2 regions of the Alteromonas naphthalenivorans genome follow, and region 1 is predicted to be linked to the other one. Evidence: predicted binding sites of a transcription regulator. Region 1 holds the regulator's gene; the other holds the start of a gene.
The links. The regulator ArgR, encoded in region 1, controls arginine synthesis, uptake and breakdown. The targets are predictions, from matches to a motif close to ANTGAATANNTATTCANT.

Region 1 (5,541 bases):
CTTTCGCCTGTATCCCCTTCAAGCTCGTACCCGTCGTAACGAAGTGCAGCAGATACTTCCACTTCATGGGGTAGTTCGATAGCAAACTCAGTATAGTAAGACTGTCGCTCACGAGTCGCATACACGTCGTCACCGCCCGAACCGCCTGAAATAATACCCAAGCCCGATTCAGGGTCAGATATCTGCTCAAAATCAAGGTAAGAGTACTCAGCGCCGAAAACAGCACTCACTGTCATGAAGTTATTCGAGAAACTTCGCCAGAAATGCTGCCGTCAATAATGTCACGCATCTGTGTAGACTGGTAGGTGCCAGTGTGATCAGCGCTAGCCAATAGCTCAGCGTTATAAGCAGACCAGTCGTCGGTACTTAAACCTTGAACATTAAATAAATCCAACTGTTCAGTATCAATTAAATCTTGTACAACTGTGTCGTTAACTAAGTTGTAATTGAATACCTCTTCTTTTGCAGACGTGCGTTGGTAATAAACTTGCCAATCCCACTCATTGCCACCAATGTCGGTATAGCCTTCAAGGCCTGTCACCATTTCAAAGGTGGTTTTTTCTGTGGTGGTGTCTCGTGTTCCCAAACTAGACGTTCGGAAGTAAACAGAGCCATCTTGACCATAAGGGTTCATTGCGTTATCCGCATCGATGGTCAGCGAAGATGTAGATACTGGGGTAGCAGCATAACGAGTGTCTGTAGTGCAGAGAAACGAGTAATAAGTTGCAAGTTCTCTGCTAACTCGTACTCGATTTTAGTCATTAAAGAGTTTTTCTCAGACGCGCCATAAAGCCAAGTGGTATTACCGTAGTAATAACCACAACGATCAGATTCAATCGATGTGTCAGCCACATCGCCACACAAATCTTCGTTATAAAGATACGAACTAGTATCTGTATCATAGAAATTGGCAACAGGGCTGTAGGTTGAATAGCTATCTAGTGCATTTTCGCCTGAAACCGCTACATCGCTGACTTCTTGAGTGTTTTCATGCTCCGCAATGAAAACGATACTACCTTTGTCATTGGTTACGCCGGCTGAAAAGTTATATTTGCTTGAGTTCCCGCCATCTGCTCCTGGATCTTCAAAGCTGTAGCCTACATTAACGCCATCGAACTGTTTCTTGGTAATAATATTAATTACGCCTGCAACGGCATCTGACCCGTAAATGGCCGATGCGCCATCGCGAAGAATTTCAATGCGCTCAACAATCGACATCGGGATCATCGACATATCAGAAGATGAACCACCATCGTATCCTAAACCTGGTAGGCGACGACCGTCCATTAGTACCAAAGTAGCGCCAGCCCCCAGACCACGTAAATTTACTTCACTTGACGCAGATGCGCCGCTGCCGTAGCCAGATTGTCCGCGAAATGAACCGAAAGTGTTAATCGAAGAGTTACGTAATACTTGGGCAACCGATGTATCACCAGATAACGCGATAGATTCAGCAGTAATAACCGTAACGGGAGATACTGACTCTAAATCCACTCGTTTAATACGAGAGCCAGTAACTTGGATTTTTTCTACAGGTTCAGCTGAATTTTCGTCATCTGATTGTGCGAGGGCCATTGGTGCGGCAAACAGGCTAGCGGAACCCGCCAGTAATAGTCCGCGCTTCACCGCAGTGCTGAGTTTATTTGTGTCAAACATTTTAATTCCCCTTGTCGAAGGTGATTACAATTTGTAATTACATAGACGTTTATTAGTTTTTATTTTGAGCAGATGTTTTCTGTCGGGAGAATTAAGCACTTCGTCGTGCTATTTGGCAATTTACAAAGTGTATAATTTGTTCTATTTAGACCTAATTTACTTTATTTATACGCAGAGCGATGAAACCTTTACGGTTCTATACATTGGTAAAATAAATATTACTTTTTTCTCTCTTAATATTTATTTAAAGGTAACGCTGTATATTAATTAAAATAGAAATGAAGAAGTAATGTGAGGGGGTAAATAGTGTGTAGATATTGTGTATGAATTTTGTGGGTTTAGCGCAGAAACGGCGCAGGTTTTGCGCAAATTCAGTATAGTTAAATCTGGCTTGAAGTAAAAGTGGGTGAGGGCGTTTCAGTACAGATTAAAAAGTGGAAGAAAGTTACTGTAATTACAATTAATGATAATGGTATTTTTGTGGGTTTTAGAATTTATACGTTGGTGAATAATAGGATGTTTTTAGTGGTGGTGATATTATTTAATTTTAAAGGTTGAGTTTAAATGTTGCTGTTTTTATCTAAGGATGGATTTTATAATTAATTTCTAGTTTTCAAATTCTTTACTTTTCTTTTCTTACTCTTTTCTGAGTCTGTGATAATTTAAATACACAGCTACCAAGTTGTTTTGTATCTCCCTGGTACAAATTCTTTACCGCCATCTTGTGATGGCGGTTTTTTTTGCTCAAAAATTAAGGCTGTGCCTTAGACATTCTCGAATAGGTCTTCCACACGTTGTCGTAACTCTTCAATAAGTGTCACGTCGGCAGGGGCGATAAAAATAGTGTCGTCGCCGGCTATGGTGCCAAGTACACCATCTTTTTTGCTTAATGAGTCAAGCAAGCGTGCAATGAGTTGCGCTGCACCTGGGCTGGTGCGAATAATCACCATCACATTATTATGCACAATGTCGAGAACAAGTTGCTTTAACGGGCTTTTAGCGGTAGGCATACCCAGTTCAGGCGGCAGGCAGTACACCATATCGCCACGGGCATTGCGGGTACGTACCGCGCCAAACTTACTTAGCATGCGGGAAATTTTAGATTGACTAATATTGTCATGACCTTGAGTTTTAAGGGCATCCACTATTTCACCCTGGGATCCATAGCTTTCCGCTTTTAAAATTTCTTTAAAGGCTTTAATCAGTTGCTCTTGTTTTGCGTTGGCCATAGCGTCCTGCACAGTAGTTAGCGGTAATAAGTTAAATGGTCATTAACGATTTATCATATATTGTGCCTTACAGGTGACCTTTGCGCAATTTAATTGCATAATCATGCATGATAGTGAATATCAACGTAAAAATGCCTTAAATGGCCGTATTAAGACCATCAGATGATTGAGTTTTCCCCCGCGTTGCATTAGTGTGACGTTCCGTTTAAATACGTGAGTAATCCCATAGGAGAAATGGTATGAAAGTAGCCGTGTTAGGTGCTGCCGGTGGTATTGGCCAAGCGCTGTCTTTGTTGTTAAAAACACAATTGCCAGCTGGTTCTGAGCTAGCGCTTTACGATGTAGCGCCAGTTGTTCCTGGTGTAGCTGTTGATTTGAGCCACATCCCAACTGCAGTAAAAGTAACCGGTCACGGTAAAGATGACCTAGCTGGTGCATTAACAGGTACAGACGTTGTTCTTATTCCTGCTGGTGTTCCGCGTAAGCCGGGCATGGATCGTTCAGACTTGTTCAACATTAATGCTGGTATTGTTAAGAACCTTATTGAAGGTGTTGCTGACAATTGTCCAGATGCTTGTGTTGGTATTATTACTAACCCAGTTAACACAACAGTGGCAATTGCTGCTGAAACGCTTAAAGCGAAAGGTGTTTATAACAAGAACAAATTGTTCGGTGTTACTACCCTTGACGTAATTCGCGCTGAGACTTTCGTTGCTGAGCTTAAAGACGTAGACGTTGCTTCTGTACACGTACCGGTAATCGGTGGTCACTCAGGCACAACTATCCTTCCTTTGCTTTCGCAAGTTGAAGGTGTTGAGTTCTCTGATGATGAAGTTTCAAGCCTAACGACTCGTATCCAAAATGCAGGTACTGAAGTTGTTGAAGCTAAAGCTGGCGGCGGTTCTGCAACCCTATCTATGGGTCAAGCAGCTGCACGTTTCTGCTTATCATTGGTTGCAGCAATGCAAGGTGAGAACGTGGTTGAATACACTTACGTTCAAACTGACGACAGCGACGATGCTGCATTCTTCGCTCACCCTGTTCGCCTTGGCGCAAACGGTGTTGAAGAAATCTTGCCATACGGCGAGCTAAGCGAATTTGAAGAAAAAGCGAAAAACGACATGCTTGAAGGCCTTCGTGGCGACATCAAGCTAGGCGTAGATTTCGTAACTGGCTAAGGATGTATTAGGCTCGGCATCCGATTTGAAATCAAATCGTAGCCACGCCGTAAATACATCCATGTAGGCTCCGCCACCGCATCCATGCGGTGGAGGGGCTACTATTTAATTTCAAACCGTATACCTACCAACACCTACTCATCGCACTCAGTAAAAAATTCTTTTTGTAAGACAGCATCCATGCTGCTGACAGTTTGTTACGACCTTACTAATCCTGCCTTTTTGTTTGTAGGCTCCGCTACTGCATCCTTGGCACGGGAGGGGCTACTATTTAATTTCAAACCGTATACCTACCAACACCTACGCATCGCACGCAATAAAAAATCCTTTTTGTAAGACCGCATCCACGCTGCTGACAGTTTTTCACGACCTTACTAATCCTGCCGTTTTGTTTGTGGCCTCTGCAGAACAGCTCGGCCTAATAAATAGCTACTTCCTATAATAGCCATGCCGGATAACAACCAGCCGTAAATACTTCCCTGTAGGCTCCGCTACTGCATCCTTGGCAAGGGATGGGCTACAATCTAATTTCGAAACGAAATCGACACTGATTTCATACCCATGTGTACGCCGCTATTCTACTTGGGGCGCAGTATGGCGCTTAGTTGTGAATTCTATAGAGGGTAAACGTCATACTTTCTAGTGGTCTGTTTTTATAAACTGAATAAGCATAGCCGTTTAATACATTCGACGACCGAATGGTAAATAACAGTGAGTTGGCAAAAGTGGGATGTGATGTTTTAACGGTATAAACGCTTCCCTCTTTGAGAATATCTTCAGGGTTAAAGCTAGTCTGATTGGTATAGCTGCTACCATTTATAAATCGCACTAAGCGGCCTTCTTTGTTCGGGTAAATCTCAATACTTATGAGTTCATTTTTACCACTAATACGCATAATGCCTACCCACAAGCCAAATATATCGTCAGTAGCTGTGTTAGCTAACGCTTCTATTGAACCTCGGTACATATCGATAAAGTTGCGCACGGAAGATTGTTTCTTCTGCTTATCCAACTGATAGGTACTACTTAAGATAGGCTTATTGTTTTTATTGGTAGTCGATTCTAATACTTGGTAACCGGTGTCTATGTAGGGAGATAAAATTAAATGTTTAACATATCCATCTTCATAAGAAGGAAGTGTTATTTCGCAATTTAGCGTATTGCATTCAATATGGTCATTATCAAAGGGTAGGCGTCGGATATGGCGAAACGCATTGCCTATACCTGCTTCAAACAGGAAGTGTTCCCCGTTTTCATTTATCTGGAGTAATTTATAATTATAGTTAGACTCACTCACGCCTTCCCACAGCCCTGGGGGCAAAGTAAGCGGCTCTGATTGCGCTGTTACGGGCATTAGCGCAAAGTAAAAGGCAAGGAGCAAGCTTATAAATAGTCTGTACAAGTGAGACTTCCTTTCTTAGGGATTAACTCTAAATTCGATTGTTTATCCTACGATATGTCAGGAAAGTTTTACAAAA
Region 2 (5,541 bases), 300 kb from region 1:
CGCGAAGTATGGGCTGGCAAGATAACGACCTAAATACCAAGCCTGATTGCAAGCTTAAGTCTTGTTCACGCAGGGCATATTTAATAAGCGGATCGGCAAAAAAATGATAGGTCGTCCATAAACATCCCAGCACACAAATGCCCACAACAATATAAGGAAAGGCGGCGACCAAGGGCTCTGGTAGCGCGAAAAATGACTGATACCGTAGCGCACTAGCCACCATGATAAGCACAAACGCTATGCCAAAAGCCAATGAAATATTAATCACGCGGTAACGCGGAGAAATCGCTTCTAAATTAAGTTGGTGAAGTTGAGGCTTGTCTGATGCAGACGTGTTTTCATTAGCTGTTATAGCGTCTAGCTGAGCGTTGCTAAACGTCTCGTTATCAGTACTCATTGTCATTACGTCTACCCCTTGTAAACTCGCGAAATCAACTTTCAAATAAAAACGGGGCCTAATCAGCCCCGTAATTTGATAAACGAATTAATCGTCTACTCGCTGCTGATTAAGCCAATCCTGCAAGGCTTTCATGTCGTACTGTACCGCCATCTGCAATTCTTCAACCCAATCATGAACGTTTTGCCACCACGTTGGGTGATCGCCTTGTTGAATTTGATTTGCAATACGCTGAACACGAGCAAGCCCTACAGAACCCGCCGCACCTTTAATTTTATGCGCTTGCGAGCAGACTTCAGATTTCTCATCAGCGCTTAGGCTCAACTGCAAAATTTCCATGTATTCAGGCATTTTCTCCTGGAACACTTTCACACTTGCTCGCACCATATCATCGCCTATTGTATCCACTAACATCTGGAGCAAGTCCATATCTAAAATGTTACTTAATATTTTGCTTGGCTCTGGTGGGCGTTCTACCTGACCTTCAACTTCTAATGGTGCAGGCGGCGCATGGAATAATTCGTTGAACACCTCAATCACGCGAGATTTCTTAATGGGCTTGGCAATAATATCGTCCATGCCATTTTGCAAATATTCTTCCCGCTTTTTAATCACGTTCGCAGTAAGTGCCACAATAGGCGTTTGCATTACTAAGTCTTCTTCATGCAGCGTACTGGCCACGTCGAAGCCCGTCATATCTGGCAACTGAATATCTAACAGTATTAAGTCGTATTGGTTCGCGCGGGCTTTATCAATCGCTTCTTGCCCCGTCATGGCCACATCCACCTTTTGCCCCATTTTTTCAAGCAAGGCTTTGGCAACCATCACATTAAGTTCAATATCTTCTACCAGTAGAATGTTCAAGTCAGTAACCTGAAGCTGCGCCACTTGCATAGGCTTTTTCGATATTTCTACCGGAAGCTCTATTTCAAAGCGCGTGCCTTTACCTACCACACTGGTAACCTTGATATTACCCTTCATTAAATCGACCATTTGCTTACAAATAGCCAAACCAATACCGGTGCCTGTTGCAGACTGGTGATCGGGGTGATCAACCTGATAGTACATAGCGAAGATTTTTTCTATCTCTTCTTCAGGTATGCCTACCCCAGTATCTTCAATAACAAAAGTCACGAACGCGACGTCATTTTCTGGTTTAGTGGCTTCAATGGATAAGCTCACATGGCCTTTTTGGGTAAACTTCACTGCGTTAAACAGGATATTCCACAAAATTTGGCGCAGGCGCGTGCCATCGACTTCAACTAATCTCGGAAGAGGCTCTTTAATCGTAGTCTTAAGCTCTAGCTGTTTATCACCCGCTAATAGTCGAATAATACTGCTTAGCTCTTCGGTGAAGTCGCGAAGCGATACAGTCTTTAAACTAAGCTCAACTTTATCTCTATCCAGCTTATCCAAATCGATAATATCGTTAAAGATATTGCCAAGCGTGATAGCACTGGCATAAATAGTACTTACCCAGCTAAATTGCTCTTCGTTTAATTCGGTATCGCGCAGCATTCTACTTAAGCCAACAATACCGTTTAACGGCGTACGTAGTTCGTGGCTAATCGTAGCGATAAAGCGCGTTTTGTCGGTACTGGCTTTCGCTGCTGCATTTTCTGCTTGTTTACGTTCAGTCATGTCTCGACCAAATGATAGCAAGCCTAAACGGTTACCTTCTTTATCGAAGAATGGAACTCGCTTCATTTCGAAGTAGCGACGGCGGCCATCGGCAAAGCGTAGCCATAACTCTTCGGTAATACTGGCGTTAGTTTCTAGTACTTCGTGATCACTGGCGACGATTTGTCGCGCCAAGTCTTCTTCATAAACATCGGTAGGGGTTAAACCAAGCAGTTCCTGCTCTGTTTTACCCGTCATGAGTTCTGCTATACGGTTACAGCCCGCAAAGCGCCCTTCTTCATTACGGTAGTAAATAAGATCTGGCGAGGCATCGATAATCGAGCGCAGCAAGGTAGATAAGCGGCGGGCTTGCGCTTCTTGTTCAGATTTATCCTGAATTTCACGCTCTAAGTCTTTAAATAAGGCTTCACGCTCTTCTTGCGCTAATTTACGCTGCTCAATTTCGTGATTTAATTGGCGGATATTTGTTTGCAGCTCACGGTTAAGAAAAACATCTTCTTCTCGCAAGCGCTCTAGTTGGCTTACCACTTCTTTAAGATTGGTACGTGAATTTTCTAACTGCTTTATAAGTTCGCTAAAAAAGTACAGTACCCAAGGTGCCGAAAGCATGGTGAGTATAACCGCGCTGATAAAGTCATCAGGCTGTACTGCACTGCCCATGCTTACGCGAATTACGTAAGAGCCGCCAAGCGTAAATACCAGCGAAAATACAACGAACAGAATACTTAACTTAAGCGTACCGAAGCGCTGTACAAACTGCGCAAAACGAATAGCCCAAGAATCGTTTGGTGAATCTGAATGCATGAACGACTTATTTTTAGGATTATATTCAGCATATCCTATCAGGCTTTATGCATTACGGAAATGCTGACAGACACCGTATCTACTGAACAATAGAATGTTGTTTATAGGAATTGATTCACCATGGTGTAATTTTTGTACAACTGCAAATGATTCTGGTAGGCTGGATATAAAGAATGAACAACTACATAAAAATACAGAAAACATGCCTTTGACTAGATATTAAATCCTTCAATGTGAATTTTTATTCACTTTTAGCGATTCCAAGTCACTTACTTGAATTTCATTGCCTACCAATAGAACGATATATCGGGTTATAACATTTTTGTTACAAAGATGAATTTAAAAGTTTAACATCATGAAAGTATTGATAATTTTAAACTATATGCTAAATCTTTGCTATACCCTTAATTTTAGCGTTTGATTTTACATATCAATATAGGTATTTTGTACGCCCCGCAAAGCAATAATGCATAAAAATGCGGAACACGACTGGAATCCTCTAATAATAAATAACGACAAGAAAAGGCGCATAGAGCGGTAATAGTGCCAGCTCGACAAAAGACGTCTGAACAATGTTGTGATACGCAATACCTAGGCGCATCTACACGCAACGCACACCTTGCCCCAGTCAAAGGTTGAAGGAGTTAAGAGATGAGTTTATACAACCCCAACGATTCCCGGGATAACTGTGGATTTGGCTTAATCGCCCATACCCACGGAGAAGCTAGCCATACGCTAGTAGAAACTGCTATTCACGGTTTAGACCGTATGCAGCATCGAGGCGGTATTGCCGCTGACGGGAAAACCGGAGACGGCTGTGGTTTATTACTACAGAAACCGGATGCGTTCTTCCATACTATCGCCGCAGAAAATGGCTGGAAACTCAGCAAAAAATACGGCGTTGGCATGATCTTTCTAAGCCAGGACCAGGCCCTTGCGCAAACTGCGCGTGAGGTGTTGAATGAAGAACTTGAAAAAGAAACCCTTAGTGTTGTTGGCTGGCGCGAAGTGCCTGTCGATCGCTCTGTATTGGGTGAACTTGCTCTTACCGGCGTGCCACAAATAGAACAAGTATTTGTGAATGCACCAGCAGGTTGGCGCAAGCGCGATCTTGAACGCCGCCTTTATATGGTGCGTCGACGCGCTGAAAAGCGTCTTGAAAGCGATCCAGATTTTTATGTTGCCTGCCTATCAGGTTTGGTCACTATTTATAAAGGCTTGGTAATGCCGAAAGACTTACCCGCCTTCTATTTAGATTTAGCCGACGAACGTCTGCAAAGTGCTATTTGTGTATTCCACCAGCGCTTTTCAACCAATACGCTTCCACGTTGGCCATTGGCTCAACCGTTCCGCTTCTTGGCCCATAATGGTGAAATTAATACCATTAAAGGTAACCGAGATTGGGCAATGGCACGTGCCTCTAAATTTGCTACGCCGCTTATCCCTGATTTGAAAGAAGCAGCCCCTTTTGTTAATACCGAAGGTTCTGATTCATCGTCACTTGATAACATGCTTGAGCTATTCTTAGCCGGTGGGATGGATTTGTTCCGTGCCATGCGTTTATTAGTGCCACCTGCTTATCAAAATAACAAAACCATGGATGACGACCTACGTGCATTTTACGAGTTTAACTCGATGCATATGGAACCATGGGATGGCCCTGCCGGTATCGTATTAACGAACGGCCGCCACGTGGCATGTAACCTAGACCGAAATGGTCTTCGCCCTGCCCGCTACGTTATCACCAAAAATGGCTTCATTACCCTTGCCTCAGAAGTGGGCATTTGGGATTACGAAGAAGCTGACGTTATTGAAAAAGGCCGCGTAGGCCCAGGTGAAATGCTAGCGGTTGATACCTACACAGGTAAAATCTGGCGTTCCACTGAAATTGATGAAGAATTAAAAGCGCGCCATCCTTATAAAGAGTGGCTCGATAAGCATATTCGTCATTTAACGCCTATTGAAGAGCTAGATGCTTCACTGATTGGAAAGCGCGTTTTTGATGACGACACCATTTCGGTATTCCATAAGCAGTTCAGCTATAGCTATGAAGAAATTCAGCAAGTTATTAAAGTACTTGCGAAAGACGGTCAAGAAGCCGTTGGCTCTATGGGTGATGATACGCCAATGGCGGTTATGTCTTCACGCCAGCGTACCGTTTACGATTACTTCCGTCAGCAGTTTGCACAGGTAACTAACCCGCCTATCGATCCATTACGTGAAAACCACGTAATGTCGCTAGCCACCTGTATTGGCCGCGAGCAAAACGTATTCAGCGAAACCTCAGGTTATGCAGACCGCGTATTGTTTAACTCGCCAATACTGATGTATACCGATTTAAAACAGCTACGTGAATTTAATCCTGATAACTACTATTCAGAAGTGGTTGAACTTCAGTATCAACCGCAAGAGGGCTTGAAGAAAGCCATCGAGCGTATTTGTAACGAAGTAGAACACTTAGTTAAACAAAAGCGTGCGGCGTTCGTGATTTTATCCGATCGCAATATCAGACAAAACCGCTTACCTATTCCAGCTGCTATGGCCGTTGGTGCAGTACAGCGCCGTTTAGTTGATAAATCACTACGATGCGACGCGAACGTAGTAATAGAAACCGCCAGTGCCCGTGACCCACATCACTTTGCCGTACTCATTGGTTTAGGTGCTACAGCGGTTTATCCGTTCTTAGCCTACGAAACCAT

Region 2: the regulator ArgR is predicted to act here: its motif matches at 3,308-3,325, upstream of gltB (glutamate synthase large subunit).

Annotation. Positions count from the first base shown of each region.
Region 1 covers NC_015554.1:98,406-103,946, forward strand. The annotation lists gene AMBT_RS21785 (TonB-dependent receptor domain-containing protein) at 1-236, opposite strand, end outside; gene AMBT_RS21790 (hypothetical protein) at 233-634, opposite strand; gene AMBT_RS21795 (TonB-dependent receptor plug domain-containing protein) at 655-1,656, opposite strand; gene argR (transcriptional regulator ArgR) at 2,421-2,885, opposite strand; gene mdh (malate dehydrogenase) at 3,125-4,063, shown strand; gene AMBT_RS00440 (hypothetical protein) at 4,665-5,465, opposite strand.
Region 2 covers NC_015554.1:400,025-405,565, reverse strand. The annotation lists gene AMBT_RS01695 (PH domain-containing protein) at 1-403, opposite strand, end outside; gene arcB (aerobic respiration two-component sensor histidine kinase ArcB) at 485-2,842, opposite strand; gene gltB (glutamate synthase large subunit) at 3,494-5,541, shown strand, end outside.